Regions from separate parts of the Bacteroides sp. QWL-09 genome, predicted to be linked through region 4. Evidence: riboswitches for the same ligand, from Rfam matches in the RefSeq annotation. Region 4 holds a riboswitch; each other region holds the start of a gene.
What was found. A riboswitch is a leader RNA that binds a small molecule or an ion and turns the genes downstream of it on or off. The one in region 4 is predicted to bind cobalamin.
Positions count from the first base shown of each region.

Region 1: linked by a shared signal. The riboswitch ahead of AC4PG5_RS12950 (anaerobic ribonucleoside triphosphate reductase) and the one ahead of AC4PG5_RS03740 (DUF5074 domain-containing protein) in region 4 are both predicted to bind cobalamin.
Region 2: linked by a shared signal. The riboswitch ahead of AC4PG5_RS02390 (TonB-dependent receptor plug domain-containing protein) and the one ahead of AC4PG5_RS03740 (DUF5074 domain-containing protein) in region 4 are both predicted to bind cobalamin.
Region 3: linked by a shared signal. The riboswitch ahead of AC4PG5_RS05100 (TonB-dependent receptor plug domain-containing protein) and the one ahead of AC4PG5_RS03740 (DUF5074 domain-containing protein) in region 4 are both predicted to bind cobalamin.

Region 1 is NZ_CM178748.1:3,205,448-3,213,338, reverse strand. Features, by position in the region: gene AC4PG5_RS12960 (DUF3858 domain-containing protein) at 1-1,740, shown strand, start outside; gene AC4PG5_RS12955 (DUF3858 domain-containing protein) at 1,746-3,647, shown strand; cobalamin riboswitch at 3,960-4,141, shown strand; gene AC4PG5_RS12950 (anaerobic ribonucleoside triphosphate reductase) at 4,176-6,569, shown strand; gene nrdG (anaerobic ribonucleoside-triphosphate reductase activating protein) at 6,667-7,125, shown strand; gene AC4PG5_RS12940 (hypothetical protein) at 7,282-7,575, shown strand; gene rseP (RIP metalloprotease RseP) at 7,771-7,891, opposite strand, start outside.
Region 2 is NZ_CM178748.1:608,870-616,760, reverse strand. Features, by position in the region: gene AC4PG5_RS02400 (sulfatase family protein) at 1-963, opposite strand, end outside; gene AC4PG5_RS02395 (RNA polymerase sigma-70 factor) at 1,268-1,810, opposite strand; cobalamin riboswitch at 2,188-2,411, shown strand; gene AC4PG5_RS02390 (TonB-dependent receptor plug domain-containing protein) at 2,465-4,534, shown strand; gene AC4PG5_RS02385 (sirohydrochlorin cobaltochelatase) at 4,537-5,451, shown strand; gene AC4PG5_RS02380 (PepSY domain-containing protein) at 5,432-6,946, shown strand; gene cobJ (precorrin-3B C(17)-methyltransferase) at 6,984-7,891, shown strand, end outside.
Region 3 is NZ_CM178748.1:1,284,860-1,292,750, reverse strand. Features, by position in the region: gene proS (proline--tRNA ligase) at 1-1,191, opposite strand, end outside; gene AC4PG5_RS05105 (DUF4382 domain-containing protein) at 1,610-2,440, shown strand; cobalamin riboswitch at 2,587-2,789, shown strand; gene AC4PG5_RS05100 (TonB-dependent receptor plug domain-containing protein) at 2,984-4,999, shown strand; gene AC4PG5_RS05095 (YncE family protein) at 5,133-6,236, shown strand; gene AC4PG5_RS05090 (ABC transporter substrate-binding protein) at 6,245-7,381, shown strand; gene AC4PG5_RS05085 (iron chelate uptake ABC transporter family permease subunit) at 7,401-7,891, shown strand, end outside.
Region 4 is NZ_CM178748.1:948,680-956,570, reverse strand. Features, by position in the region: gene yidC (membrane protein insertase YidC) at 1-218, shown strand, start outside; gene dpp5 (dipeptidyl-peptidase Dpp5) at 479-2,578, shown strand; gene AC4PG5_RS03745 (alkaline phosphatase family protein) at 2,777-3,739, opposite strand; cobalamin riboswitch at 3,971-4,210, shown strand; gene AC4PG5_RS03740 (DUF5074 domain-containing protein) at 4,268-5,623, shown strand; gene AC4PG5_RS03735 (flavin reductase) at 5,779-6,285, opposite strand; gene AC4PG5_RS03730 (MBL fold metallo-hydrolase) at 6,340-7,335, opposite strand; gene AC4PG5_RS03725 (PspC domain-containing protein) at 7,444-7,891, opposite strand, start outside.

The DNA.
Region 1 (7,891 bases), 1.2 Mb from region 4:
TATTACATGAATGAGAAGAGTTCCTTAGTCAAAGAAGTCGTAAGCGGAATCAATGCTTCATCATACAATATGGAAAAAGGGAAAATGGTTCGAACAAAAATGGATCGCGATCTAATCTTTAAAGAACGGATTAACAAAAACTATATGCAGATAAAGTTTACGATTCCCAACGTTAAAGTTGGAACCATATTAGAGTACAAATACACCCTAACATCCGATCTCTATTATCGTCTTTTACCTTGGGAAGCTCAAAAAGATATTCCAGTGTTATTTACTCAACACGAAATTAAAATTCCCGAATATTTCATTTTTAATCTTGAGATGCGTGGTAGAAACCACTTAGAAACCAAAGATCAGAGCGACAATCAACAATTCACGATTAACTATGGGGGTGGACAAAGTGAACGGGTAAATTGTTCTGCAAGGAATCTGACTTTTACTGGACATCAACTACCTGCTCTTAAAGCGGATAAATACATTTGGTGTGCAGAAAACTACCGGAGTGGAGTACTTTTTGAATTAAGCGGAATCAACTTCCCAAATTCTCCTTACAAATCATTTACCAAAAATTGGAAAGAAATAGACGATCTACTACTAGACGACGACGACTTTGGAGGTCGATTAAAAATGCGCAATCCCTACCGAGATGAAATGCCTAGCTTAGGTTTAGACAAGACAAACAACATTTATGAGAAAATTGCAACACTCTATTCGTTCCTTAAAAAAAAGATCTCTTGGAATAATGATTACGCGCTCTATAGCTATGATACTAAAAAAGCAGCAAAAAATGGTACTGGAAGTAATGCTGATATCAACTTTATCTTAATGAGTCTATTGAAAGATGCTAAGATCGATTGTTATCCGGCAGTTATGAGTCGACGTTCACGTGGAATATTACCCATGACCCATCCTTCTATAGATAAATTAAACACTTTCGTTATTGCCATTGCTGACACCGATAGTACTTTAGTCTATCTTGACGGTTCCTCAAATACCGGATTCTTAAACATTCTGCCTCCCAATTTAATGGTAGAGCGAGCACATGTCATCGGTCACAAAAATGGAGAGACCTGGGTCAACCTCAGTCAGTGTGGGAAAAGCTTATTAAGAGGTGCTGTCAATGCAACAATAGCATCCAACGGAATCATTTCCGGTCAACGCCAAACCAAATACATCGGTCAATATGCTTCAGGTATTCGTAAAGAATATCATAGTGTAAAAGATAGTAGCGAATTTATTCGCAACCTAGAGACCCGAGAGAATATTAAAATTACTCAATTCAATCTAGAAAATATTGACCTATTCTCACCGGAAGTAAAAGAGTCATTCAATTTTGAGAAACAAGCGACACTTAATGGCGATCTCATTTATGTTAATCCACTAATCTTTCTGCATATGAGTAAATGTCCATTTACAGACGTACAAAGAAATTTACCCCTCGAGATGCCTTATCAAGAAGAATACTCTTTATCCGTTATATTAAGAATTCCAGAAGGTTATACCGTGGACGAACTACCAAAATCTACAAGTATTAATTCTGAAGATGGACAGTCAATTTGTCGCTACTACTCTGCTGTAAACCAACAAACAGTCTCCATCAAATACGTATTCAAACAAAACAAACTCTTGTATCTATCAACAGAATATCCTAGTTTGAAAAAATTCTTCGAGACCATTGTTGAAAAGAATAATGAAATGTTGGTTCTCAAAAAGGCAGATGCAAATAACCAAACGTTATAATTCATATGAAATCCATTCAAACAGTTATACCTCTTTTAATAGCAATATGTCTGTGTAGTAGTTTACCTCTTCACGCACAAGATCTGACTAAAAATGCTTACTCTATTATTAAGAATCATCAGATTACAATTGTTTGCAAGTCGAAAACTCAAAGTCTAAATAAGGAAAGTCTAACGATTACAATACTCAATGAAAAAGGACTTGAAGCCACTAAGTTTGTGTGTAATTGTGACCAATTTAATTCCTTAAAAAGTTTTTCCGGCGAATTATTCAATGCCTCAGGTAAACGAGTGAGAAAAATTAAAAAGTCCGATTTACAACGGACCGAGTACTCTGGTTCGGCCTTGAGCACAGACGATTATTTCTTTTTTTACGAATGTAATTACCCTGTTTACCCATTTACCGTGACTTATGAATGGGAAACAGAGTGTAATGACGGGATTATTGGTTTCACTCCATTTGTTCCGCAAACAGATTACAACCAGAGTATAGAAAAAGCAGAATACGACCTAGAGTACCCAAGCGATATGGAATGTAACATTCGCGTCCTATCTCCAACCAAAGATCTGATTAAGATCGAACGATCGAAAGGAGAAAAAGGAGAAAATAGGATTAAAGCCACGGCTTCAAACCTCGCAGCCATAGAAGAAGAACCATTCTCTTTGCCACTGAAGAACCTTATCCCCTATGTTTATCTAACACCAACAGATTTTGTCTATGACAAAACCACCGGATGCTTAAAGGATTGGCAAAGTTTTGGAAATTGGACTCAACAATTACTAAACGGACGCGACGAACTCACTGACGCCATGAAACAGCGAGTACATGAATTGACCGCCCATTGCAAAAGCGACAGAGAAAAAGTGAAAGCCATTTACGACTATTTAGCAAAAACCACCCGATATGTCAGCATACAGTTGGGTATAGGTGGATTCCAACCGGCACCGGCAAGTGAAGTAGCAGAATTTGGGTTTGGCGATTGCAAAGCACTGTCAAATTACACTAAAGCAATGCTGAAAGAATTAGGCATCCCTTCTACCTACACCGTCATTAGCACAACCAACAGTCGTCTAATTCCTGATTTCGCCAGTGCCAACCAGATGAATCACATCATTTTACAAGTTCCTCTCCCCCAAGATACCTTGTGGTTAGAATGCACCAACCCTAGACTTCCTTTTGGATATATCCATCAGCAAATAGCGGGACACGACGGACTATTGATTACCCCGGAAGGAGGAAAGGTTTATCGCCTTCCGCTTTATCCGGACTCTCTCAACACCCAAAACAACAAAGCCACGGTAAGTATATCGCCAACCGGATCGGCAACGATCACAGTAGAAGAAATCTCCCGTTTATTCCAATATGACCATCAGTCAGGAATCATAGACTTAGAACCGAATAAACAAAAAGATGCACTTCGAGAAGAAATCAAGCTCACCCATGCTATGATTGATCAAATCAAAATTAAAGAGAATAAAACCGATCATCCGGAAATCACGATCGATTACCAGATTCAAACCGATCAATATGGGCATAAAACGGGCAATCGCCTCTTTATCCCCACCAATATTTTCCGTCGTAGCTTTTATAACCCGCCATTAACGACTCGTCATTCACCGATATCCATCGGTTATGGCTACCATGACACCGACAGTATACGCATCAAAATACCGAATGGATACAGTGTGGAAGGTTATCCCAAAAGCATAGAGATGAAAAGCAAATTTGGAACGTTTAAGTCCTCAATCTCCATTCATGAAAACGAGATCGTTGCCACTTACCGCTTATTAATGCACAAAGGAGTATATTCCAAAGACGACTACATAGAATTCATCGCCTTTCGAAAAATCATTTCTGAACAATACAGCGGAAAAGTCGTCTTGAAAAAAGACAATCCCACACAATAGGACAGCTAAGAAAATCAATCAATAGCAAAAGATTCATCTAACAAAAGTCGCTATAACAAAATAATAGGTTATAGCGACTTTTGTTCATATCAACACTCTATCCAACTCTCCAAAACCTTAAGACTCCAAAGTCTCAAAACTAAAAAGCTTATAAACTAAAATCGAACCACCCCCTTAATAAAAAAAGAGAAATTTCACAGCGATTTTCACTAAAAAAGTTTTCCAAAACGGAAAACTTTAGATATCAACAAGAAAGAAAAGTTGCCCAAAAAAACTTCAATATATAGACTTGTTTTTATAGATAGAACTTCTATCTTTGTAATCGATTACGGTACTAAAAGCGACTTAGTCATGAGGGAACGCTGTGTAATTCGGCGACAGTACCCGCTGCTGTAATTCTCTAGGAATCCGCACATTACGTCACTTTGTCAAGACATGGGAAGGCGTGCGAAGGAGAGATAAGTCAGAAGACCTGCCACAATCAAACAGAAGAAACATTATTGTCTAACACTTTCGGGAGTTAAAGTTATGAACTACGCAGAAATTTGTATCATCAAACGCGATGGTAAGAGAGAAGATTTCTCTATTAGCAAAATCAAGAACGCCATCGGAAAAGCATTCAATGCTACAGGAATTAAAGACGAGCAACAACTTATCGCCGATATCACGATGAGTGTAATCGACAAGTTTACCGCTCCAACCATCACTGTTGAAGAGATTCAAGACTTGGTTGAGAAGGAACTGATGAAAAACCGTCCTGAGGTTGCTAAAAAGTATATCATCTACCGCGAATGGCGAAACACCGAACGCGGTAAAAAAACTCAAATGAAACAAATCATGGATGGTATTGTAGCTATTGACAAGAATGATGTCAATCTAAGCAATGCCAACATGAGCAGTCACACGCCTGCTGGGCAAATGATGACATTTGCTTCGGAAGTCACGAAAGACTATACCTATCGCTATCTATTGCCGAAACGATTTGCCGAAGCTCATCAACTTGGTGATATCCATATTCACGATTTAGATTACTACCCCACTAAAACCACAACGTGCATACAATACGATATGGACGATTTGTTCGAACGGGGGTTCCGAACTAAAAATGGAAGCATACGTACCCCACAGAGCATTCAAAGTTATGCGACATTGGCAACGATTATCTTCCAGACCAACCAAAACGAACAACATGGAGGACAGGCCATTCCGGCATTCGATTTCTTCATGGCTAAAGGGGTTGGCAAGTCGTTCCGTAAACATTTAACCTCACTATTGAGTTTCTGCTCGTTAATCGAACAAAACCTAACTTTGGAGGAGAAAGAGATCCGTCAGTTAGTGGAATTACACCTGCCCTCACTCCGCAACAGCGAAGCCGAACGCAATGCGCTATGCGACGCTCTCGGCAAAATAGGAGCAACCATCGACGAGCATCATCTACAGCCAATTATCGACAAAGCTTTTGCGCTCACCCGCAAAGATACCCATCAAGCCATGGAAGGGTTTATCCATAACCTGAACACCATGCACTCTAGAGGAGGAAACCAAGTGGTTTTCAGTTCCATCAATTATGGAACAGACACCTCAGCCGAAGGCCGTATGGTGATCGAAGAACTTCTTAAAGCCACCATCGAAGGATTAGGTACCAGAGGTGAAGTACCCGTTTTCCCAATCCAGATCTTTAAAGTGAAAGACGGCATCTCCTATTCAGAGCAAGACTTCGAGAAAGCGATGAAAGCAAGCACCATCGAAGAAGCGATGCAGCTAACCTACGACACGCCCAACTTCGACTTGATGCTGAAAGCTTGTCAGACCACCTCAAAAGCGCTATTCCCGAACTTTATGTTCCTCGATACCCCATTCAACACCAACGACAAGTGGGATGCCAACGATCCAAAACGCTACCGCTACGAATTGGCAACCATGGGATGCCGCACACGCGTTTACGAAAATATCTGGGGAGAGAAAAGCTCTTTAGGTCGTGGTAATCTCTCGTTCACCACCATGAACTTGCCAAGATTGGCCATTGAAGCCCGGATCAAAGCAGAAGGCATGGTTGAAGACCAACACCATCAAGAGGCTATCGAACAAAAAGCGAAAGACTGTTTCTTAGAGATGGTACATGAAAAAGCCACGCTCATTGCCGAACAACTCAACGAACGCTATCAATACCAACGCACAGCGCTGGCTTGTCAATTCCCATTCATGATGGCCAACGACGTTTGGAAAGGTGGAGCCAACCTTCATCCCGACGAACAAGTCGGCGATGTTCTTCGCAGTGGAACATTAGGAATTGGATTCATCGGTGGACACAACGCCATGATGGCCCTTTACGGTAAAGGACACGGCCACTGTTCGAAAGCTTGGGAGACGCTTTATGCAGCCGTTGAAGAGATGAACAAAGTAGCAAACGATTATAAAGAACGCTACCAACTGAACTATTCGGTCTTGGCTACACCTGCAGAAGGCTTGTCCGGTCGTTTCACAAGGATGGACCGCCGCAAATATGGGGTGATAGAAGGAGTGACCGATCGCGATTATTACATCAACTCTTTCCATGTCGATGTCAAAGAACCGATCAACATCGTCGAAAAAATAAAATGCGAAGCCCCATTCCATGCCATCACTAAGGGAGGACACATTACTTACGTCGAACTAGATGGTGAAGCTCAGAAGAATGTGCGTGCTATCGTTAAGATCGTTAAAGTCATGCACGACCAAGGCATCGGTTACGGATCGATCAACCACCCGGTAGACACGTGTAACGATTGTGGCTATAAAGGGGTGATATACGATAAATGTCCGGTTTGTCAGAGCGAGAACATCCTTCGCATGCGCCGCATCACCGGTTATCTGACCGGCGATTTAAATTCGTGGAACTCAGCCAAGAGAGCTGAAGAGCACGACCGTGTAAAACACGGATAATTCATCAACCCTTTTTTATTGGACAACATGGTCTGCTTTTCCGTGCGGAAAGTGAACCATGTTGTTTTCATCTTTATCGTAGAGCACTAGACCCACAATGAATCTCTTAAATACCTATTCAGAAACCATTGTCGATGGCGAAGGCATCAGATACTCCATTTATCTGGCAGGCTGTTCGCACCATTGCCCGGGCTGCCATAACCCCGAGAGTTGGAATCCCTGTGCCGGTCATCCGCTGACAGAGGAGATGACCACCGACATTATTGCCGAAATCAACGCTAACCCCTTGCTCGACGGCGTCACCCTATCGGGCGGTGATCCATTCTATCATCCGGAAGAGTTGCTAACCTTGGCACAACGACTCAAGGCCGAAACTCAACAGAACATTTGGTGTTATACCGGATACACCTACGAAGAAATCAAAAACGATCCCAAACTTTATGCCGTCCTTCAATACATCGATGTGCTCGTCGACGGTCGGTTTGAACAGGATCTTTATTCCCCTTTCCTAGAGTTTCGAGGCAGCAGCAACCAGCGCATTCTCCATCTCAAATAAGGGAAGAAGCGTCGTACATGGTCCGAAGAAAATAAGCCGATACAATTAAGTCTAATCGAACCTTGTATAATCGCAACTAAAAGGCAATTAGCCGTTTTGTCCATAGCTGGAGTTGAGCCCTCGTTCGAGGGCTCTTCGGTTTTCGTTCGAGGGCTCATGGGCCCACCTTCGAGGGCTGAAGAGCCTTCGTTCGAGGGCTCAAAAAATCCGACGGCATCACCGGCTAATGAAACGCTGCTAACGATTAAGATCAAGGAGACAGCCACTAAGATCAACAAGAGCATTCGCTCAGACACCGTGATAATCAACTCACGATCGATTCGCCGCCCATTCACGATCGCTTCGACATTACTCCACTGTTATTCCACCATTACTGCATCATCACTACACCACCATTTCAGCATCATTTCAGCATCACTTCAGCATTACTCCACCATCGCCTCACCGTAACTTCTAACAATTATCGCACACCATCATCAGCTATTTAGAGTAAGAGCGTAAAATTTTAAAAAGAACAATCCCTTTATTTCATTCTTCGACTAACGCCCAAAGGATGAAATAAAGGGATGCATTATAATCAAGAGAAAGCGATCGATCTCGTCCTTCTCTCTTGATTGGATAGAGCAAAAGGCTCAGACCACTCTTTTAAAAGAAGAAGCGCAAAATATCGTTTAGATTCGCCCAAAGCAGTAAGCCAAACAATAAGATCATACCTCCCATTTGCGCATATTCCATGAACTTCTCACTCGGTTTGCGACGAGCAATG
Region 2 (7,891 bases), 340 kb from region 4:
TTTAAACTGGCCTGCATTACCAGGGGTTCGCAACTCTGGACCATTATCACTACAAAAAAACAAGATTGTATTCTCATATGCGCCTTTTAGTTTTAGAAATTGAATTAGACGTTCGATTTGATCGTCCATAGCCGTAATACAACCATAATAATTTCTTTCCTCTAGCGACAACCCCTCGTACATAGACGCATATTCAGGTCCCGCAACACAAGGTAGATGAGGTGTATGAAACCAGACTGTAGTTAGAAAAGGCTTCCCTTGTTTCAAGGCACGATCTATAAAAGGAACCACGCGATCTATTACTACTCGGCTGTCATCACCATTTAACCCATCCACAACCTTCTTGCCATTTATATCCCAATAAAATGTGCCATACTCTTTTCGAGCATCATGTTCAGATAAATAATCCCAAAAACGTCCATCGTTAGATAATGGTGCAAACATTGGATCGTAGCTTGGTACCTTAGATTCAGTAACAAACCCATCATCATATCCATGTTCCGCCGGTGGATTAAGTAAATGTTTGTTTTCCGGTCGACCTCGATTGGCATCTCTTTCTTCACAAGTTAGAGTCCCTAAATGCCATTTTCCAAAATGTCCAGTAGTATATCCGTTTTCTTTTAAAATCTCCGGTAATGTTTTCTCTTCCGGACGTAAGATTCCCACATTAGGAGCAAATACGCCCATACGATAAGCATTCCTTCCCGTGAGCACACTAGCACGAGTCGGAGACGATAATGGTGCCGCTGAATAAAATTGCTCGAAAACAACTCCTTCTGAAGCTAATCGGTCTAAACAAGGGGTCTTTATAGAAGTATTACCATTAAAACCAACATCTCCCCAGCCTAAATCATCAGCCATAATCAAAATGATATTAGGAGCTGCCGTTTGTTGAGCCATTAAAACAGAAGTGGCACCAAGTGAAGATGTTAATAGTAATAATCTAGAATTTATTTTTATCATAATAGTATTAAGTTACATTGGTAAATGAGTTCATTATAGTCCTTAGCTATAAGAAGGAACATATATATTATCAGAGAAAGCGCATAAAGCAAATCAAAGATTATGATGATATCCTTGGAAGTGGCATTAATCGAGTAAAACTAGAATATACGTAATCAACCGATTGACAGTTGATAGTCTTTGAAAAGAAAATAGAAGGCTGTACAGCCACATAACCAAAATCAATGTTTTTCATAATTATATAAAAGAGATAAAAAGGAACTATTGATAGCCCTATACTATATAAACAATGAAGGTTAGCTCACTACGCAATCAAAGTTATAAGAAATACAATTAAAATGTTTTTTTTCAGATCTTGCAGAGCCAAATAGAGATGTCGTTCGACTGTACGAATAGAAAGTTGTAATTGATCAGCGATTTCTTGGTTACTCATGCCGTCTTTCCGGCTCATAGTAAAAACCTTTTTTCGTTGTTCGGGCATATTATCTAATGTCAACTTTATTAGAAGTTGAAGTTCTTTAGCATGAAGCTGGTCGTGAATATCAAACTCAGAAGAGAAGCAATCCTCTTTTGTGCATCTTTCCTGATAGTTAAGTTCGATAGATTTATGCTTAAGAAAGTTGTAAATATGATTACGAGTCATTACGTAAATGTAGCTATCCCATGTTTCTTTACTCTCCCAAAGTTGAGTATTATCCCATAATTTGACGAATATATCTTGCGCAATATCTTCCGCATCCTCCTCCGAATGTAAAATCTTACATGCGAAAGCTTTGACCTTCGGATAAGTCTGAATAAAAAACTGCTCAAACTTCCTTTTTTTGCGTGATTCTTCCAGACTCATCATCAGGGATTTCAGGTTACTATTTCTTAATTAAAGGCCAAAAATAAACGCTTTTGAAAGAAAAAACAAGAAAATCCCGTAATAAGGTGTTATTTACATTTTTTCCCAAAAACATAAAAACAGTGTTAACCAACTAATTTGTAAATCATTATAAAAGCAAAAAGAAGTTACATAGACGTTACTCCTTTTAGCAGAAAAGGCCCAGTATATTGGCAAAAATTCCATTGAAATTTGATCAGACTTCCCATTAATAGAGGCTAGCACAATCTGCAATTCATAAGTATACCACAGAACATACTTTTTTAAATCAGTATATCTATGAATTAGACAATTATTGTTCCTTTTTTATCAAACAGATTTTTACTATTCAACAGATTTACTATCTTTGGCGGCGTTTAGGTGATCTGTTATATTTTCCATATAACAGATAAAAGGGAATTCGGTGAGAGACCGAAACAGTGCCCGCTACTGTAATTTCTATTTCTTCAAAAGATGGAGCAGTTGAAAGAAGTTCTGCTTACCACTGTTAATTTTAGTCATTAACGGGAAGGTTATCTCTTTCAACAGAATAAGTCAGGAAACCTGCCTACACAAAGCAAATAATCAAGCCATCCCGGGGTCAGGAGGGTATTTATTAACATTTATCAAAAAACATCCATGAGAAAAAGATGCTTAGTAGCAGCCTTATTAGGAGGTTATGCTGCTTTGGGAGTAATGGCACAGCACCCGACAACAACCAACCAAGAGTTAACGGTCGATTTAAACCCTATTGTAGTTACCGGTACAGGTACTCATCAACGCTTAAAAAGCACACCGGCTCCCGTTTCAGTTGTGACTGCAGCCGACATTAAAAAAGCCGGAATCACAGACTTTCAACAAGCAATGACCATGCTTGTACCTTCACTTTCATTTTCAACCAACAGTATGGGTTCTTATTTAATGATGAACGGATTGTCGAATAAATACGTGCTCATTCTAATTAACGGACGAAAGCTGATTGGCGATGTCGCTAACAATATCGACTTGTCACGTATCGATTTAAGTCGAGTGAAACGTATTGAGATACTCAATGGAGCTGGTTCATCACTTTACGGATCGGATGCCATTGCCGGAGTGATTAATATCATCACCGATGAACCTAAAAATGTAATGCAAGTTAGCTCTTCCACTCGATACGAAGGCTACGGACAATTCACACAATCGGTTAACGCCAATATTGCTAACGAGAAGTTCGGTTCATACACCACTTACAAGCACGACCAAAGTGACAGTTGGCGTACGAATGATGAAGCCTATTCCGCCGACCGAAAAGGCAATATTTCGTTAATTCCTACGGTAGGACTCATGTCCACCGGTTTCCATTCGAACTTGATCAACCAAAAGTTCACTTACCGCCCAACCGATAAGCTCTCGCTATATGCCAATGGAGGATATTATTGGAAATTAACGGATCGTCCGGTCGCCGAGTCGACCGTTTACGGCAGTTCCGACTACGACTTACACTATGAATCGTACAATGTAGGGGTTGGAGGACGTTATCTATTGAGCAAAAAATCGTCTATTACACTCGATTTGGTTAACGATAACTACCTGCAAAACTATAAATATATTCGTATACCTAAAGCGAAGAATTATGAAGTTGGAGACTATAACAAAGTGAAGACTCAACGTTTCTATGAAGCAGAAGCCAAAGGGATATTCAGCTTTTTCGACAATAGTCAAACGGTATTTGGTCTCGATTATCGCTCAGAAAGTTTAGATCGTCCATCTGCCGGAGTTGATAAGGCCGTTTATACCTTAGCCGGATACGTACAACACGAAATGAAACTAGCCGATCACTTCAAAACCATAGCCGGAGCAAGATACGATTATCATGAAACGGCTAAAGGCCGACTAAGCCCCAAATTAGCTTTAATGTATTCCAATGGACCGATCAACGTTCGAGGCACCTATTCAGCCGGTTATCGTGCACCAGGATTGGATGAACTTTACTATTTACTCAATCGCACGAAAACCATCACATTAGGCAACACTCGTTTAAAACCGGAACATAGTCAATACGTTTCTTTGAATGTAGAATATAACGCCAATTGGCTTAGCTTATCGGCCACAGGTTACATCAACCAAATTTCTAATATGATTTCAAGTGTAACCACTCCATTTTCAGTTCTCCCGCAAGAGCAAGTAAATGCAATACTTAACCAAGCTAGAGCAGCTGGGATTTCAGAATCAGAAATTCAAGTCTTAGACCAACTCAAATCATACACAAATGCCGACAAAGGTTTAATTAAAGGATTTGAGATCAATGCCCTAGCCAAACTTTTCAAAGGATTCTCTCTCTCCGGGAATTACGCATATGCCTATGCACGAAACAAAATAGATGAGGTCTGGGATAATGTACCACGTTCGATCCGCCACACCGGTACAGTGGCTGGAAATTATACTCATAACTGGAACAATTACCAGCTTAATCTGAACCTTAACGGTCGCTTTCAAAGCAAACGTTTTCATCCCGGTCACAGCTATGGTGATGCCCCCGGATATGGCATCTGGAATTTAAACACCAAGCATACGTTTACGGGATTAAAACATTTGGATATGGAGTTGGGTGCCGGAATAAATAATCTTCTAAATAAGATAGACGAGCGCCCTTATGGGGTCAATTATGCTCTCTTATCACCGGGACGTACAGCCTATGTTAGCCTAACACTAAAATTAAATAAGTAATTATGAGAGTCCTCCTATCCTTCTTACTTTTATCGTTTTCTCTGAACCTCATCGGTTCGGAGAAAACAAATTTTGAGGCCTCAGATTTCTTGTCCACTTTATCAAAAGGTGATAAAGCCGCCATACTGATGGTACACTTTGGAACCACCTTTGATGAGACTAGAGGAAAGACCATCGATGCCATCAATAGTCAGGTCAAAATGACTTACCCGAACTTAGAAGTCAGAGAAGCCTACACCTCGCGTATCGTAATGCGTCGCCTCAAAGCGCGTGGTATCTCAAAAGATGCACCGATTGAAGCCTTGCTGAAACTACGTGGTGAAGGATATACTCATATCATCGTACAAAGTACAAACATCATTGAAGGAATAGAAATGGAATCCCTGAGACGAGATGTCGCTAAAGTCTCGGACTTCTTTAAAGAAATTCGTATCGGAAATCCCCTACTTTACTCTGCTCAGGATGTAGAAGAGGTCGTAGAGAGTATTGCTAAACGACATCAGGAGAAAGGTCAATTGGTTCTTGTAGGTCATGGCACTTATACTCCGGCGACGGCAACTTATGCCATGGTCGACTATATGTTTAAGGCAAAAGGGTATGCACGTATTCACGTGGGCACCATTGAAGGATACCCAACCTTTGATGACCTGTTGAAGATGCTGCACCGGAACAAAGAGAAACGAATCACCTTAATTCCTTTTATGTTTGTTGCCGGCGATCATGCCGCCAATGATATCGCCGTCGAATGGAAAGAAGCCTTAGAAAAAGACGGTTATCAAGTCAAAGTCATTCTAGAAGGAATGGGAGAAATAGCGGAGATCCAACAGCTCTTTGTTTCACACATCAATTTTATCCTCAAAAACCGAATGATTGATATTATTGATAAAAAAGCACGTTATGCGAAAGAAACTGACTAATTTTATCTATACGACTCATCGGCTATTGGGCACTCTACTCAGCGCTCTTTTTTTAGTCTGGTTTCTGTCAGCTTTTGTGATGATGTATCATTCATTTCCTAAGCTAACCACAGAGAAGAAGATACAGAAATTCGAGACCTTAATGGCCGATTCACTTTCGCCTATTGACTCCATTCTCCGGCGCGTACCTGCCGGAGAGCAAATCACCCAAATCACCTTAAGTTGCCCGCTTGAAAAAGCCATCTTTTATATTGAGACGACCAACAACCAATACACCATACCGGCAATGAACGGCGACTCCCTACCCATGATTGATGCAAACGATGTTCTGGCTATGGCCAAACGATGGTGCGCATCACCTATTGAACGTATCGACACCTTGTATAAACTTGATCAATGGATCCCGTTTGGAGCTTTTAAAAAAGAATTTCCTATTTATAAGTTTCACTTTAACGATCCCGAACAACATCAACTTTATATCGGTTCGCAAAGCGGTGAACCTTTGCAGTTCACAACCAAAGAAGCCAGAATCTGGGCTTGGCTAGGAGCTATTCCACATTGGGTTTACTTTACGTGGCTTCGACAAGATGCGACACTCTGGAGTCAAGTGGTTATTGGATTATCCGCATTAGGGTGTTTTATGCTCTTAGCCGGATTATGGATGGGATTCGAGGTCTGGCGCAATACTCGAAAAAGACAAGGATCATTTTCTCCTTACAAGAAAAAATGGCATCATTGGCATTATGCCACAGGGATTATCTTTGGAGTAACCGTACTCACTTTTTGCTTTAGCGGAATGATGTCATTAGCAGAAGTTCCTCAATGGATCAGCCGGACGGAGCTCAAGAAAAGCCCGATGGATTATCTGAATGAACAGCCTCTCAACCCTGAGAAAATGGGGGATTATAGAGTGCTCGTTAAACAAATCAAAGGCATCAAAGAGTTGAAGTGGAAGCGACTCGGCACCGTTGATTTTTATGAGATTTCAATGCACAAAGGACGGCAACAATTTAGGTGGTTCGGCGATGAATTTCATCCTTTAGAACTCACCCGTAATGAAGTTCTCAGAGCGATACAGCCCATTCATTCTCCTCAAGCTAAGTTTACGGTAACCCAACTCCATCAGTTCGAGACATATTATCGAGATATGAGTCGGATGTATAAAAACAAAGCACTATTACCCGTATGGAAAATAGAAGTGGACGACCATGACCAGAGTTGTTATTATATTCATCCCAAGACCGGAGAAGTGAAATACATCAACCAAAACGGTCGCATTAAATATTGGACATACACCGCCCTTCATCGCCTCCGCATCCAAGGATTGAATTCTTCTCCTCAGCTTCGCAAAGGCATCCTATGGGTCTTACTAATTGGCGGTACAATGGTCTCACTGAGTGGTGTTGTACTGGGCATCAGATATCTTAGACGGAAAACCAAGAAGTATAATCGTCGACAAAAACGACGGGGTATATCAAGCGACTCATTGAATTAATCCTTATATTTGTAAAGAATCCATCAAACGAAATAGAATGAAAGCACCTAAAATCATCATAGCCGGCATCGGTCCGGGAAGTCAATCGGACATTACGCCTTCAGTATTAGCAGCCTTAAAGGAAGCCGATGTGGTCATAGGCTACAACTATTATTTTAAGTTTATAAGTACGATTATTAATGAGGAGACGATCTGCATTGACACCGGCATGAAGCGCGAAAGAGAGCGTGCTGAACAGGCCTTCGAATATGCCATGAAAGGGCATACGGTTTGTGTTATCAGTTCGGGAGACGCCGGAATCTACGGCATGGCACCCCTGATTCATGAAATGAAACGCGAAAAAGGAGTTGAGTTGGATCTAATCAACCTACCGGGAATCAGTGCTTTTCAAAAGGCGGCTTCTCTACTCGGGGCCCCTATTGGACACGACTTCTGTGTCATCTCACTCTCCGATTTGATGACTCCATGGGCCATCATTGAAAAACGTATCTTTGCAGCGGCGCAAGCTGACTTTGTGACAGCAATCTATAATCCCAAGAGTGAAGGACGATATTGGCAGCTCTATCGCCTTAAGGAGATCTTTCTCAACGAAGGACGTTCGCCTCAAACCCCCGTCGGTTATGTCCGACAAGCCGGAAGAGAAGAAGAACAACGCGTACTCACCACCCTTGAAGACTTTGATCCGGAGGAGATTGATATGTTCACGGTCGTACTCATTGGAAATTCGCAGTCGTATCAATGGAATGAAACATTCATTACCCCCAGAGGCTATTACAAAACGTCCCAATCTGAACATCATCCTATTGGTCAAAGTATCATGATAGAGAGTTTCCGTACGATCGAATCACAACTTAAAGATCGAGCAATCCCACTCGATCGGAAGTGGGCGCTCTTACATGCGATACACACCACAGCCGATTTCGAGATGGAACAACTGCTACACGT
Region 3 (7,891 bases), 340 kb from region 4:
ATATTCTTCGATGCCATCGCAAGTAACGGTCTCTTTTTGTAGCGTATCGCGGCGCATCACCTCCATGGTGTTGTTCTCTAAGTCGCGACCACCCATGACTAAACGAACCGGAACACCCTTTAATTCGTAATCGGCAAATTTGAATCCGGGACGCTTGTTGTCGGCATTGTCGTATTTAACCGAGATGCCCATTGCTTTCAGATTCTTCACGATGCCGTCGATCTTTGCATTAATTTGCTGGAGTTGTTCGTCGTTCTTGTAGATCGGAACAATAACCACTTGGATAGGAGCGAGGTGTGGAGGAAGAACCAAACCGTTGTCGTCGGAATGAGTCATGATTAATGCACCCATTAGACGAGTAGATACGCCCCATGAGGTTGCCCAAACATATTCCATCTTGTTTTCTTTGTTCACAAACTGTACGTCGAATGCTTTGGCGAAGTTTTGTCCAAGGAAGTGTGACGTACCACTTTGCAACGCTTTTCCATCTTGCATCATGGCTTCAATGGTGTAGGTGTCGAGTGCACCCGCAAAACGTTCGTTGGCCGACTTAACACCTTTGATTACCGGAACAGCCATGTATTTTTCTGCAAACTCAGAGTAGACGTTCAACATCTTGATGGCTTCTTCTTCTGCTTCTTCACGAGTGGCATGGGCGGTATGACCTTCTTGCCAGAGGAACTCTGCTGTACGAAGGAACAAACGGGTACGCATCTCCCAACGGAAAACGTTTGCCCATTGGTTGCAAAGGATAGGAAGGTCGCGGTACGACTGGATCCAGTTTTTATAGGTGTTCCAAATAATGGTTTCTGAAGTTGGGCGGATGATGAGTTCTTCTTCGAGTTTTGCTGCCGGGTCGACAACAACGCCTGAACCATCTTCTGCATTTTTCAAACGGTAATGAGTCACGACCGCACATTCTTTAGCAAAGCCTTCAACGTGTTCTGCTTCACGGCTTAAGAACGATTTTGGGATAAGAAGTGGAAAGTAAGCATTGACGTGTCCTGTTTCTTTAAACATTGTATCTAAGAAATGTTGCATCTTTTCCCAGATGGCGTATCCGTAAGGTTTGATTACCATACATCCACGTACGGCAGACTGTTCTGCCAAGTCTGCTTTTACCACCAAATCATTGTACCATTGCGAGTAGTTGTCGCTGCGTTTGGTGAGGTCTTTCAATTCTTTTGCCATTATATTATTGTTTTTATAGATTGCAATTAGCCAAATAGGTTGCAAAAATACGAAAAAGCTTTGAACTCTGTCCATAGTTCATGCAATATTTTGAGGAATACTAAGGACGATAGGTTGGCTTTATCCGATTGGAAACTCTTTTACATTTGTTTTTTTATAGATAAACATTTGTTTGATAGGTTTGTTATTTATAGTAAATATGATACTTTTGTTGGGGTAGCACTATTGGTTTTGATACTGTATTCTTTTGAATGATGAGCTTTTGCTTTTTACGGTTGTTGGGATGATGCTTCGTCTGATGTCTGTTTTTAGAAAAGTGTAAGTCTGTTATTACGTTTGATAACCAGATGGTTGTTGCTCCTCTTATGATCATTTATTGATTTTATTTTTAAGTATTTATTTAATAAAACGAAAAAATATGGTAACGCGCTATTTTTTATTTATTCCATTTTTATGCTTGATTTTTTTGCTGCAAGCTTGTAGCAATAATGATCCGGCGTGTAGTTCGACAACAAAAGTCTCTTTTTATATCACTGATGCACCCAAAAGCAAAGATGTGAAATTCTTACATTTAGATGTTCAATCGGTAGACTATTCGGTTTCGGGCGATGAAAAATGGGTGAATCTGGATATTCAACCTAAACAAATTGAATTGTTACAGTTTAATAACGGTAAGGATTCGTTGCTGTCGAATGTTAATTTGAATGAAGGGGAGAAAATCAGTCAGATCAGATTGGTGTTAGGGGATAATAGTACGATCACCTTGTCGGATGGTACGACTCAAAGCATTAAAATTCCTAGTGGACAAACGTCTGGGTTTAAAATCAATGTTCAATCGAATGTTGAGGTGACTAGTGGATATAAAGTGGTGATCGATTTCGATGCCCAACGGTCTATTGTGGCGAAAGGAAACGGCAGCTATTCTTTAAAACCGGTTATTCGAGCTTATATTGAGGCTAACTCTTCGTTTGTTGAGGGCTATTTGACTCCGGATAAACAACAAACTAAAGTTTTCACGGTCAACTCTGCAGGGGATACGATCTCAACCGTTTCGGATACGTTGAATAACAATTACTTTAGACTTCATGGCTTGTTCAGCGGGGCTTATAAGCTTGAAGTTCAGAACTTGGAGGATGGACGTATTGCAACATTACAAGAGGTGGTTAATGTGGTTGGAGGAACGAATGTTTCTTTAGGTAGCTTGGCTATCCCGGCTTATCCTGAAACTGCGCCGAACAATGAACAATAGATCATGAGTCATAAATAGCTGATAACGGTATGGGCAATTAACATAAACGATCGCTATATCTTACTGATGAAGGTGAATTAAGGAATCTAAATGGGATTCTTTAATTCACCTTTTTTTTATCTGCAATTGTGTTATTTATAAAAAAGAGTATCTTTGTGGCGTTTTGTTCCATGTGCCTCTTAAGCATAGGATTAAAAGGGAACGAAGTGTGAATCTTCGACGGTCCCGCCGCTGTAAACTCCTTTAATAGAAGTTGTTTCATTTCTGTTGCCACTGTTCGCTTGTTCGAATGGGAAGGCTGAAGCAACCGGAGAATAGTCAGAAGACCTGCAAAACAAAGCCTCCATCTAGCTTTCGAGGATAAAGCCGGAGAATGATGACTTTCCTTCTAACTCTATCAAGCGTTTTAAGTGGTCATGATCTCTTTCGACTTTCAATCGTTTCGATTGGTTTTATCCTTTTGTGTCTTGGGTGGCGTTTTGAAACTTATCTTGGATAAGATGGGTTTGTTGTGATGAGGATTATGATAGCTTTATAATTGAAATGAAAGATTGGGTTATGATTAAAAACAGGCGACTAGTAGCCGGGATTTTTATCTTGTTGAGTTATGGTTCGGTTGGGGCACAACGTGTCGATACAACCACTGTTCAGCACATTGATGAAGTGACGGTTAAGGCAGTTCGTATGCCTAAGCAGGTGATGGCACCGGTTCCTGTTCAGGCTTTTTCGGCCGATCATATCGAACAGCTTGGTTTGCAGAACATGGCGGATGCCGTTCGTCGCTTTTCCGGAACAACGGTACGTGATTATGGTGGCATCGGGGGACTGAAAACGGTTTCTGTACGAAGCTTGGGTGCTTATCATACCGGAGTAGCTTATGATCAGGTGGCTGTGAGCAATTGTCAGGCAGGGCAGATTGATATCGGTCGATTCTCCTTAGATAATGTAGGGATGGTTTCATTGGCGGTTGGTCAAAATGATAACTTGTTGCAGTCGGCAAGGTTGTATGCTTCGGGAGCGGTGTTGAGCATCTTGTCTGTTCGCCCGGATCCTAGTGAGGCAAAGAAATTTGGTTTTAAGGGACAGGTACGTGTGGGGTCCTTCGGACAAGTGAATCCTTATGTGCGGTTCACACAAAAGGTTGGGCAGCGTACTCTCCTTGCAGTGGATGGCGATTGGATGCGTGCCGATGGAATGTATCCTTTTACGTTGAAGAATGGGGCACTGGTCACTAAAGAGAAACGTGAGAACTCTGATATTACAGCGTGGCACACGGAGGCTAACCTTTATCACACGTTTAAGGCTCAGGCCAAACTGAATGTAAAGGCTTATTATTATAACTCGGAACGAGGGTTACCGAATAGTGTTGTGTATTATACTAGTGGTCGGAACGAACGTCTCTGGGATGAGAATTTTCTTTTGCAGGCGCATTATGAGAAGGTCTTTAATTCACGTTGGAAGATGCAGGCGCAAGCGAAATATGACTATTCGTGGAATAAATACGCGGACTTTAATGTGCAATATGAGAATGGGAAACAGATCGATGTTAACCGACAGAATGAATATTATGGATCGTCTACGTTGCTTTATCAGCCTTTGAAGGAGTTAAGCGTCTCTTTGGCACAAGATGTGGCTTATAATACGTTGGATAAAAACTCTAATATGCCGAATGAGATTAATCCGAGGCGGTGGACTTCTCTGACTGCACTTAATGCTCAGTTGGCATTCGAGCGGGTTACAGTGGTTGGCGGCTTATTGAATACATTCATTTCCAATAAAATACCGGATGGCCAGAAGGTCACTCAAAAATGCCTGACGCCTTCGGTATCGGTTTCTTATCGCCCTTTTCATACGGAATATTTAAATATTCGCGGATTGTATAAACAGAGCTATCGGGTGCCGGCTTTCAATGACCTTTATTATGAACGGTTGGGGAATACCGGCTTGCGTCCGGAAAAGGCAACGGAATATAATTTAGGTCTTGGATGGAGCCGCTCGTTGGGGCGATGGGCGGACTATCTCTCTATTAATGTGGATTTCTTTCACAATGATGTTAAGGATAAGATTGTGGCTTTTCCGCAAATTCCTGTTTCAAAAATGGTGAATTATGGACGGGTCAGTGTGGATGGTGTCGATCTGAATGCTAGCCTTAAGTCACGTTTGTCCGATCATTGGGCGATGGTGGTGAGTGGTGGCTATACGTTCCAGAAAGCCATCAATGTGACGAACAAGGAGGATAAAAACTACAAGGATCAGATTCCTTATACGCCAAAGCATTCCGGCAATGGTAGTGTGACGGCTGAAACGCCTTATGGCATTCTAACTTATTCTTTTATGGCAGTCGGAGAGCGCTATGTCCTGGCTCAAAATCTGCCGGAAAATAGGGTAGATGGTTATTTTGAGCAGAACCTGTCGTATTCGAATAAGTTTAAAATTGGCGCTGTTCGCTTGGGAGCGCAATTCGACTTGGTTAATCTGTTCAATATTCAATATGATGTGATTAAGTTCTATCCGATGCCAGGAAGGCAGTTTAGGCTGACTTTCAAGGTGGAATTATAAAACCCGATGGCTAAGATCGAACGATCGTTATAATCGAATACATCGAATACATCAAATACATCGAATACATCGAATAAATAAAATCGTGAGTCGAATAATAGAATTATAAATATCAATTAATTTAAATAAGTGTATGAGAAAGAAGAATTTGTTTTTTAGTTTACTTGGTTTGTTAACTCTCTTAATGAGTTTTACTTCTTGTAGCAATGAGGATGATAGTTGGAATGATATAGGTTCGGTAGTTGAATTGCCTCGAACAAGAGCTTTTGTTTTGAATTCAGGCTCTTATAATGGTAACAATTCTGGTTTGGCTTTTTATGCGCCAAATAAGAATGCTGATTTTATTAGCAACATTTACCTCAAACAGAATAAAAAGGAACTTGGTGATACCGGACAATCAATGATTGAAGAGGATGGCTATATGTATATATTGGCCTATGGCTCTAAACGATTGGTTAAACTAAATTCTGCGGGAGTGGAAATCGGAAGTTTATCGTTCTCGAACTTGGATGGTGGACCTCGTGATTTGGTTTATGTGGATGGTAAGCTTTATGTCACCCTTTATAGTGGAAAAGTGGCTCGCATCAATACTGAGACTCTTGTTCTTGAGGATTATGTTGCTGTGGGACTGGCACCTGAAAACATTGTAACAGTGAACGGTAAGCTTTATGTGGCTATCTGTGGCTGGACTAGTGATCATAAAATTTATGATAAGAAAGTGGTAGAAGTTGATATTAATACTTTTAAAGTGAGCAAAGAGATTGAAGTGACTGTCAATCCTAATCAGTTGAAGGTGCTTAATGGAAATCTGTTCTTGATTTCATGGGGTAACTGGGGGGATATTGGCTATGATTTACAAAAGATCGACCTTAAGAATAAGACGTATGCGGTCACTCATCTTGGTGTGGCGACTAAGATGACGGCTTATGGCAAATCGCTTTATCTGGTGAACTCGGTGACCGATTGGGTGGCTAAAAAGACGGTTAATACGTTCTTTAGCTATGATGATTCAACCGGTAAGATCATTGATTCTTCTTTCTTGAAGAATGCACCGGAGAAATTGGCTTCAGAGAGTGTGTATATGATGGAGGTGAATCCGAATAATGGAGAGATTTATATTGGGGTTTCTAACTATCAAGCAAATGGTGATATTTATCGTTTCGATGCTTCCGGTCAGTTTATTGAGAAATTCGATTGTGGAGGATTGAATCCGATGGATATGGCTTTCTTTAATTAATCGGTGAGATGAAACAAAACCATTTTTTGGTCCTACTCTGCATGGGGCTTATCGTTCTTTCTTCCTCTTGTGGAGGAGGAAAGACGAAACAGTCGACTCATGCGGGAGAGGCGTTGGAGATGCGTTATGCTCAAAGACTCTCTATCGAGGACTGTGGAAATTATACGAAAGTGGAGGTGCAGAATCCGTGGGATACCGCGAAGATTCTGCAAACTTATTTGTTGGTCGATCGGGAGCAAGCATTGCCCGGCGATTTGCCTAAGGGAGTGGTGGTGCGTACTCCATTGACGAAGAGCGTGATTTATTCGGCTGTGCATTGCAGCTTGATGGATGAGCTTGGTGTTTTTAACGCCATAGCCGGAGTGTGCGACTTGAACTATATCAATTTGGATAAGGTGCAACAGGCTGCTCGTGAGGGTAAATTGCTTAATCTGGGGGATGGACTAGCGCCGGATATTGAGCGGATGATTGATTTGATGCCTGATGCGATTCTGCTTTCGCCGTTTGAGAATAGCGGCGGTCATGGGCGGGTCGAACAGTTGGGAGTGCCGATCATTGAATGTGCCGACTACATGGAGACCTCTCCTTTGGGACGGGCCGAATGGATGCGTTTCTATGGACGTTTGTACGGAGTTGGCGAACGGGCGGATTCGTTATTCGCTACCATTGAAAAGTCGTACCTCGAGCTGAAAGCGTTGGCGACTAAGGTCGATCATCGTCCCACAGTGATCAGCGAACTGAAGAGCGGATCGGCTTGGTATGTGCCGGGTGGACAGAGTTGGATCAGCGTGTTCTATCGCGATGCAGGAGCTGAGTACCTTTTCAAGGAGGACTCGCATAGCGGTTCGGTACCTCTGTCGTTTGAAACGGTGTTCGATAAAGGACAGTTTGCCGATTTTTGGTTGATTAAGTATAATCAATCGATCGATAAGACCTATGCTGAACTTCAACGTGAATATGCACCTTATGCCGGATTCAAAGCGTTTAAAACGCGTGCCATCTATGGATGCAACACGAATACTGTGGGATACTATGAAGAGGTTCCCTATCATCCGGATCTGTTTCTACGCGATCTGATTAAAATTTTTCATCCGTCACTTCTCCCTACGTATAATTCGCGCTTTTTTACTAATTTAGCCGATTGAAACGTAGAATAATAAAATAATGACAACGATCATTCCTTCTGCAAAGGGACTAAAGTATGGGGTAGTGTTGGGATTAGCCCTCTTTATTCTCTTTGCATTTAATTTAGTTTTTGGATCTGTCGACATTCCTCTTCCTATAGTTGGTGATATCCTTTTAGGTCACCCGGTAGAGAAAGAGAGTTGGCGATTTATTATTTTAGAATCGCGGTTGCCTCAAGCGTTGACCGCTTTGTTTTGTGGGGCAGCACTGGCGGTGAGTGGATTGATGCTTCAAACGGCGTTTAATAATCCCTTGGCCGGTCCTTCTATCTTAGGAATCAATACCGGTGCGAGTTTGGGGGTCGCCTTGGTGATGCTACTCTTTGGCGGAACCATTACGGTCGGGACGCTGACTTTCTCGGGTTTTCTATCTGTGATCATTGGGGCTTTCGTCGGGGCCATGGCTGTTTTAGGATTGATCTTATTCTTTTCCGGTCTGCTGAAGAGTAATATTATGGTGCTGATTATCGG
Region 4 (7,891 bases):
ATCCTTCAGGTTTGAACTACTATTACTTCATTTCGACTTTGATCAGTGTGGTGACTATGATTGTTCTTCGCAAAACGACCGACGAGACTAAGTTGTTGGCTATTTTGGAAGCAAAGAAGAAAGATCCGAAACAAATGAAGAAGACTGGATTTGCAGCTCGTTTGGAAGCGATGCAAAAACAGCAAGAGCAAATGATGAAAGATCGTCAGAAGAAATAAATCGTATCTTACGTCATTTAATATAAAACAGACAAGGCCGTCTCATTTCACGATGAGACGGCCTTTGTTTTTACCCTATTTCCCAAAAACGACGATTCGTGTTAGGGACTGATTTGATTGTTTTTTTCTCAATTAAACTCTGTTAATCAAATAAAAAAACAGTATCTTCGTCAGTTGATTATATAACTATTCATTGAGCAAATAGTAAGCTGATGGTTTTGATGTCTTGCTGTTTGCTGCTATTACAATTTAAAATACTTATGAAACAAACCAGTTTATTTATCATGTCGGCAGCAATGATGTTAGCTTCCTGCGGCGGAGCAAAACAAGCCGGGGAAACAGACCAGGTGCTTATTGAGAAATCGGATTTGAAAATTGACGGTAAACGCATGACTCCGGAAGCTTTGTGGGCTATGGGACGTATTGGTGGATTGTCGGTATCGCCCGATGGACAAAAGGTCGTTTATTCGGTAGCTTATTACAGTATCCCTGAGAACAAGAGTAACCGTGAGGTGTTTGTCATGAATGCCGATGGCACAGAGAATCAACAAATCACCCGTACTACTTTTCAAGAGAATGGAGCCGTATGGATTAAAAATGGAACAAAGATTGCATTTTTAAGCAATGACGACGGTAGCAGTCAGCTTTACGAGATGAGCCCGGACGGAACAGACCGCAAGCAGTTGAGTCACTATGAAGGCGATCTCGAAGGCTTCTCATTTTCTCCTGATGAGAAAAAAATCTTGTTCATTGCACAGGTTAAAACGGTGAAATCGACTGCAGATAAATATCCGGATCTACCTAAAGCTTCGGGTATTGTTGTCAACGACTTGATGTATAAACATTGGGATGAATGGGTGACAACAGCTCCTCATCCGTTTATTGCCGATTTTAATGGAGAGACTTTGAGCAACGTAACCGATATTATGGAAGGACAACCTTATGAGAGTCCGATGAAACCTTGGGGGGGTATAGAACAATTGGCTTGGAATACTACTTCTGATAAGATTGCTTACACATCTCGTAAGAAAACAGGATTGGCTTATGCTCTTTCTACCAATTCGGATATCTATGTTTACGATTTGAAAAGTAAGAAAGAGACCAATATCACCGAAGAAAACAAAGGTTACGATACCAATCCTCAATTCTCGCCTGATGGAAAATCGGTGGCTTGGTTGAGCATGGAGCGTGATGGATACGAAGCAGATCAGAACCGTTTGTTTGTGATGGATTTGGCTACAGGCGAAAAGAGATTCGTGAGCAAAGCCTTCGACTCGAATATTAACGAGTTTGTTTGGAGTAAAGATGCTCAAACCATCTACTTCACCGGCGTATGGCATGGTGAGACACACATCTATACTTTAAATCTGTCGAATGATAGTATTAAGCCGATAACATCAGGGATGTACGATTATGAAGGATTGGCTTTGTGCAATGATAAATTAATGGCAAAGCGTCATTCGATGAGTATGGGTGATGAGATTTATGCCGTTAATTTGGATGGTCATACCACTCAACTGACTCAAGAAAACAAGCATCTATACGATCAGATGGACTTTGGTAAAGTAGAAGGCCGTTGGATGAAGACAACGGATGGTAAGCAGATGTTGACTTGGGTCATTTATCCTCCTCATTTCGATCCTAACAAGAAATACCCTACCCTATTATTCTGTGAAGGTGGACCTCAGAGTCCGGTCAGCCAATTCTGGTCGTACCGTTGGAACTTCCAGATTATGGCCGCAAATGATTATATCATTGTGGCTCCGAATCGTCGTGGATTACCGGGATTTGGTTTGGAATGGAACGAGCAGATCAGTGGCGATTACGGTGGTCAATGTATGAGAGACTACTTCACGGCTATTGACGAGATGGCTAAGGAACCGTTTGTCGACAAGGATCGTTTAGGTTGCGTTGGTGCTAGTTTCGGAGGCTTCTCTGTTTATTGGTTAGCCGGTCATCACAACAAACGTTTCAAAGCATTCATTGCTCACGATGGTATCTTCAATATGGAAATGCAATATTTAGAGACCGAGGAGAAATGGTTTGCTAACTGGGATATGGGTGGCGCTTATTGGGAAAAACAGAACCCAATTGCTCAACGGACGTTTGCGAACTCACCTCATCAGTTTGTCGATAAATGGGATACTCCTATTCTATGTATCCATGGCGAGAAAGACTATCGCATCTTAGCAAACCAAGCCATGGCTGCATTCGATGCCGCAATTATGCGTGGTGTTCCGGCACAATTGCTGATTTATCCTGATGAAAATCACTGGGTACTTAAACCTCAAAATGGAGTCCTTTGGCAACGTACGTACTTCGAATGGCTCGATAAATGGTTGAAGCCTCAGGCAAAATAATAACAGATGAAAAAGAAATAGAAAGTTAAGTTTAATGATTTAACGAGTTTTTATTTCATCAAATAATTAGCCGATTTTTGTATCTAAGCATACAAAAATCGGCTAATTTCGTAATAGAGGACGTTCGAGCAATTTATCCTAAAGATCGGATGATCTGTTTATGCAGATCGATCCTCAAGCTTCCTTGATTCTTATTCCTTATAAGTTTTCTTTGAATATCGAATATGGGACCTCTCCTGTCCATGGTTTCGGTTGCTTCGCCCCAAATAAGAATAAGATGACTGAAGCCGTGTTGACCGTATTATTGGCTTCTTCGATGATAAATCCTTCTTTAATCTTTGCACCGGTAATGCCCCAAGGAACAATCATTTCATGCGTACTGACTCCTCCGTGTCCATATTCAAGGCCTCCATGATCTGATAGGAACATAAAATGAGTGTTTTGATATAAATCGTTTTGTTTTAGTCTATCAATAAGACTTCCGATCTCAACATCGGCTTCTTCAATCGAACGGATATACTCCGGAGACATCCATTTATACTTATGTCCGGCATGGTCGGTATGAACTGAATAGAGAAAGGTTAAGGTTGAGTTAGCTCGATTAGTCACTAGAAAGTTGAAGGCTTTATCGTAATTTGCACGATAGCCGTCTTCCTCTAAAAAGGAAATCTCATCAAAGTATTTCTTGTTGTATGGGTTGATGAGCGGAGCCCAATTGTAATAAAACGCTGTTTTGATCTCCGGCATCTGATCTTTTAAGACCTTAAAAACAGAAGGATAATACCCCTCATCGTCAGTCTCGATAGCCGGTAACTTGTATTTTGAGATCTCCCAAGAGTTATCCACTACCCCATGTTGTTCAGGTCCGCTACCGGTTAGATGACTAGTCCAGTTGGGCAAGGTCACCGAAGGCATGACAACACGAGTTTTAATCGAGAGTGCGCCTTGAGCCAACAATTTATCCAAATTGGGCGTGTTTGCCTTCTGAAAGCCTTCGACGCATATACCGTCTAAGCTAATCATAACAAGATGTTGGGCGATTTGTTTTGCTTTTTCCTTTTTACGAGTAAATGCTTTTATTGGCTCAGGCAGAGATAGTGCTCCTAACGTGATGGCACCGGCCAATCCTTCCTTAAGAAAATTTCTTTTTGAATGGTCCATAATAGATTTAAAATTAGTATTTGTGTGCGTTGGGTACGGACTCTTCTTTCTCGTACCAACGACAAATGTACAAAATCTATTTTAAAAGTAGTGTAAGGTTCAATCTTTATGTAGTCATAAGATGCTCAATCTTTTGAGGAGCAATTGGACTCTGTTGTACCCTATAAAAGCGCTTGTGGAAATGGAGTGTTATCTACAGCAATAACTTTTGATATCGGATGTTTTTACTATCTTTGCTACATGAATTTTGGTGTTACCCATTTCCATAATCTTCGAAATGAGTAATGAAAAGGGAATCAGGTGTAAGTCCTGAACAGACCCGCTGCTGTAAGCTCAACCAAAATCCGTATGCCATACTCATTACCACTGAAACATGGTCTCCCTTTTTTATAAAGGTTATAGAGAACATCTTTTGGGAAGGATGCATTCGGAAGAGTAAGTCAGAAGACCTGCCAAAATAGACGAAATAAGTTCCCGTGGACTGGAATATTATTCAACCTTTTTATTATACATTTATTTATTTACAACATGAAAAAGATTCATTTGTTAGCGATGTTATTCGCTATGCTTGGCTTTGTGGCTTGTAGTCACGACGATTTTGTGTCACAGTTAGCCACTGATTTGGAAGTCGATAACCTAGCATTCTCTTATGAAGGTGGTGAACAAAGCTTTTCTTTGACGAGTAATGAAGAGTGGTCGATGAACAGTCTGCCCGATTGGGTTACGGTAGTGGTTAAAGATGAAGTGGCTACCCGAAGTTTGAATTATGCCGAAGGAAATAAAGAGTTGACGGTTACAGTACAACCGAATGCCGATTATGCCGCACGTTCAACCGAACTGATCTTAACCTCTCTTTCCGGAAAATCACTTAATCTGAAGATTGAGCAGCAAAAGAAACCGGAGCTTGTGGGGTATTGGATTTTAAGCGAAGGGTATGCCGGCAAAGGAAATACGGAATTAGCATGGTACGATGTCGCGACCAAACAATTATTGAAGAAGCAATTTGTGGCAATAAACGGAACAGCATTGGGAGACACCGGCAACGATCTCAAAATTTACGGAAGTAAGATGTATTGTGTGGTGACAGGTCCTGGTTTTGGAGCAGCAGCCACCGAAGGGACCAATTATATTGAGGTGATCAATCCGGCCGATGGGAAGTCGATTAAGCGTATTCCCTTTGTTGATGCTAAAGGGGCGCCTGCAAAACCTCGTAATATCATTTTTGAAGGCGGTAAGGCTTACATCAGTAGCTATTCTAATGAAGTGGTACGTTTAGACACGTTGTCGCTGACTTTAGATGCTCATGCTGCATTGAGCGGTACTTTAGCCGAGAACCTTTGCTATAATGACGGTAAAATTTATGTCTGCAACTCCGGACAAGGAGAGGACAATAAGATCTCAGTTGTCGATCCGGGAAAGATGCAGGAAGATAAAGTGATTACCACAGAGAAGAACCCTACCGGCATTGTTTCAGCCGCCAAAGGAACGATCTATTTTAGCACCAATTATAATACTTATAAGCTCTTTAAATTGACTACAGCCAATGATCAGATTACCGAAGTTACAGGGCTAAAAGTAGGCAATATGACCATGATGAACGGTCAGCTTTATGCTTGCTCTTTTGACTGGACGTCTTATAAAGGGAGTTCTTATGTTTTAGATCCGGCAACAGATGCGGTGACGGAACTCGATTTTAACTTGAGTAGCGTTGGCATCGAAATGTTGATGGAATATCATATTGGTCAGATTAATGGAACAGACGATCTTTTCTTAACCGGTATGGGACAAGATGTCGTCATTCTTAATCCACAAACGAAAGAGATTAAATATGCTTTCCAAACCGGAGTGGCTAACGGGAACAGCGTGGTTGCTTATTATAAATAAAAACAACTGTTTTTAAATAGATCATTAGACTTATTCTAATCTCTTATCAAAAAGGAATTGCCGGATAGTAGCTTTGAAAACGACTATCCGGCAAGTTTGTTTTGATCTCTTTCAGAGATGAACGATTGTTTTATCTATTTATCCATCTATAGGTTTTATTTTACCCAGATGTGTTCGATTTCTACCACGTACATCTTGTGGAAACCTCCATGGGCTTCATCGTACCAATGATCGATCAGCGTAGGGTCGATGAATCGTTCCGGCTCTATGAGGTCGGTATAGAGTTTGCGACATTCCAAGCTCAGGCGTCCTTGCTCAAACAAAACATTTCCACTAGCCGAAGCGATCGGCTTTAATCCCGTTTCCTTGATCTTATCAGTATTCCGACCCGATTTCTTGCCACATACGGCATGAATCGATTGATTTTCCTGACCTAGAAAGGTTAGAGTCAGCGTGTCGTGCTTTTCGGTGAATTCGTAAGTATAGCGTTCGGGACGGACAAAAACGAAAGCAACCGGCTTGTTCCACAACCATCCTATCCCACCCCAACTGGCAGTCATCGTATTGAAATGGTCTATTGTACCGGCAGTCACTAACATCCATTCCTTTCTGAGGATATCGAAGACGTTTTCGTTTAGTTCGCTTAATTGTAATTCTTTCATCGGTCTTAATGGATTATATTTTTTAATCTTATAGGTTATTCAGATCATTCTTTTCTATTGACGTCGCAATTTGACGACCTCGCCAATAAAAGGTAATTCATAACGGATATTCCGTCGTTTCGCTTCAGTCTTAAACACTTGTGGCGGATCGTGAAGAGGTTCGTCGGAGAGGTCGAATGTGCCGTAATGCATCGGGATGGTGATCTTTGCTCCCATCTCTTCAGCGGCGGTAATCGATTCATGAGGCGAGATATGGTTCGGACGCATAAACCAACGAGGTTTGTAAGCCCCGATGCCCAATAATGCATAATCGGGTGCACCAAACAGATCGGGTATCTCTTTGAAATGTTTCGAATAGCCGGTATCACCACTGTAGTAAAGCGACAACCCTTCGACTTGTAGCATGAAAGCTCCCCATAGTCGCTGTCCGCCATCTCGTATGGAACGTTTGCTCCAATGTTGAGCCGGAAGGAAGGTGATCTTTAGATGCTCATCAGCCGTTTGTTGATACCACCCCGCTTCGATGACTTCCAGCTTAGGGAACCATCGCTTAACCAAGCTGCCGGTACCTAATCCACAGAACAATTTCATCTGAGGATTATTGCGTAGAAGGCGACCGATACTTTTCTTGTCAAGATGATCAAAATGGTCGTGACTGATCAGCAGATAGTCGATATTGGTAAAGACGTCTGGATGTGCCGGGAACTCACTTTGACGACGGACAAAAGGGATATGTCCGAACACCGGATCGAACATGATACGTTGGTGTCCCAACTGAAGAAAGAAGGAGTTATGTCCCAACCAAATGAGGCTATCACCAACTACATGATCGAGCGTGTGCAAATAGCAGATTTCCGGTTCCCACTTATTCGTCTTCTTTTCCTTGCGTTGGGGATTAGAAGACAATCTCCATTTGAGAAAATTGCCCATTCCGGGACGATGACGATGCTGTCGGTTGAAAAAGCGGCCACGTACCACTGGATTTCCGCGCCAATAGGGATTAACGCTACCTAGACGTTCATTTCTTCTAAAACAAATGTGTTCGCCCATATCTTTTTACCTTAAATAATAATGCAAACATAGCAAAAAAATAGAAAATAAAAAAAGTGTCCCGCACACACACCTCGGAACACTTTTTTTATGAAATCGAAAGTTTATTTAAATCACATGAAGTCCATATAAGGGAAATTGCCAACCTAGTGCTGATAGGTTTATGATAAAGAGTACCAATCCGATGACCCAAAGGACAAAGAGCACCCACTTCGCTGTGGCGTTCATCGGTGGCCAGTTAAACAGCTGACGGATTAAGGTGTAGACCAACCCGGCTAAAGGTATGCCTATCAAGGCTACTCCGCCCCATGTTCCGGCAATGGTGAGCAGTGGAGATACCGACATAAGCGGTGTCCAGTTAATATCCGGCATGATGTTAAACAGTAAGGCTCCTCCTCCAATGGCAGCAGCAATCAACCCAATAATGAGGGCTACAAAAGCAACGGCCAAAGCAAAAAGTACGGGGAAGCATACGATGAGCAGAGCAACGACGAATAGTTTAAATACAAAGGAAGCTATACTGACGAGAGCATCACCGACTTGTTGAAGAAATGAA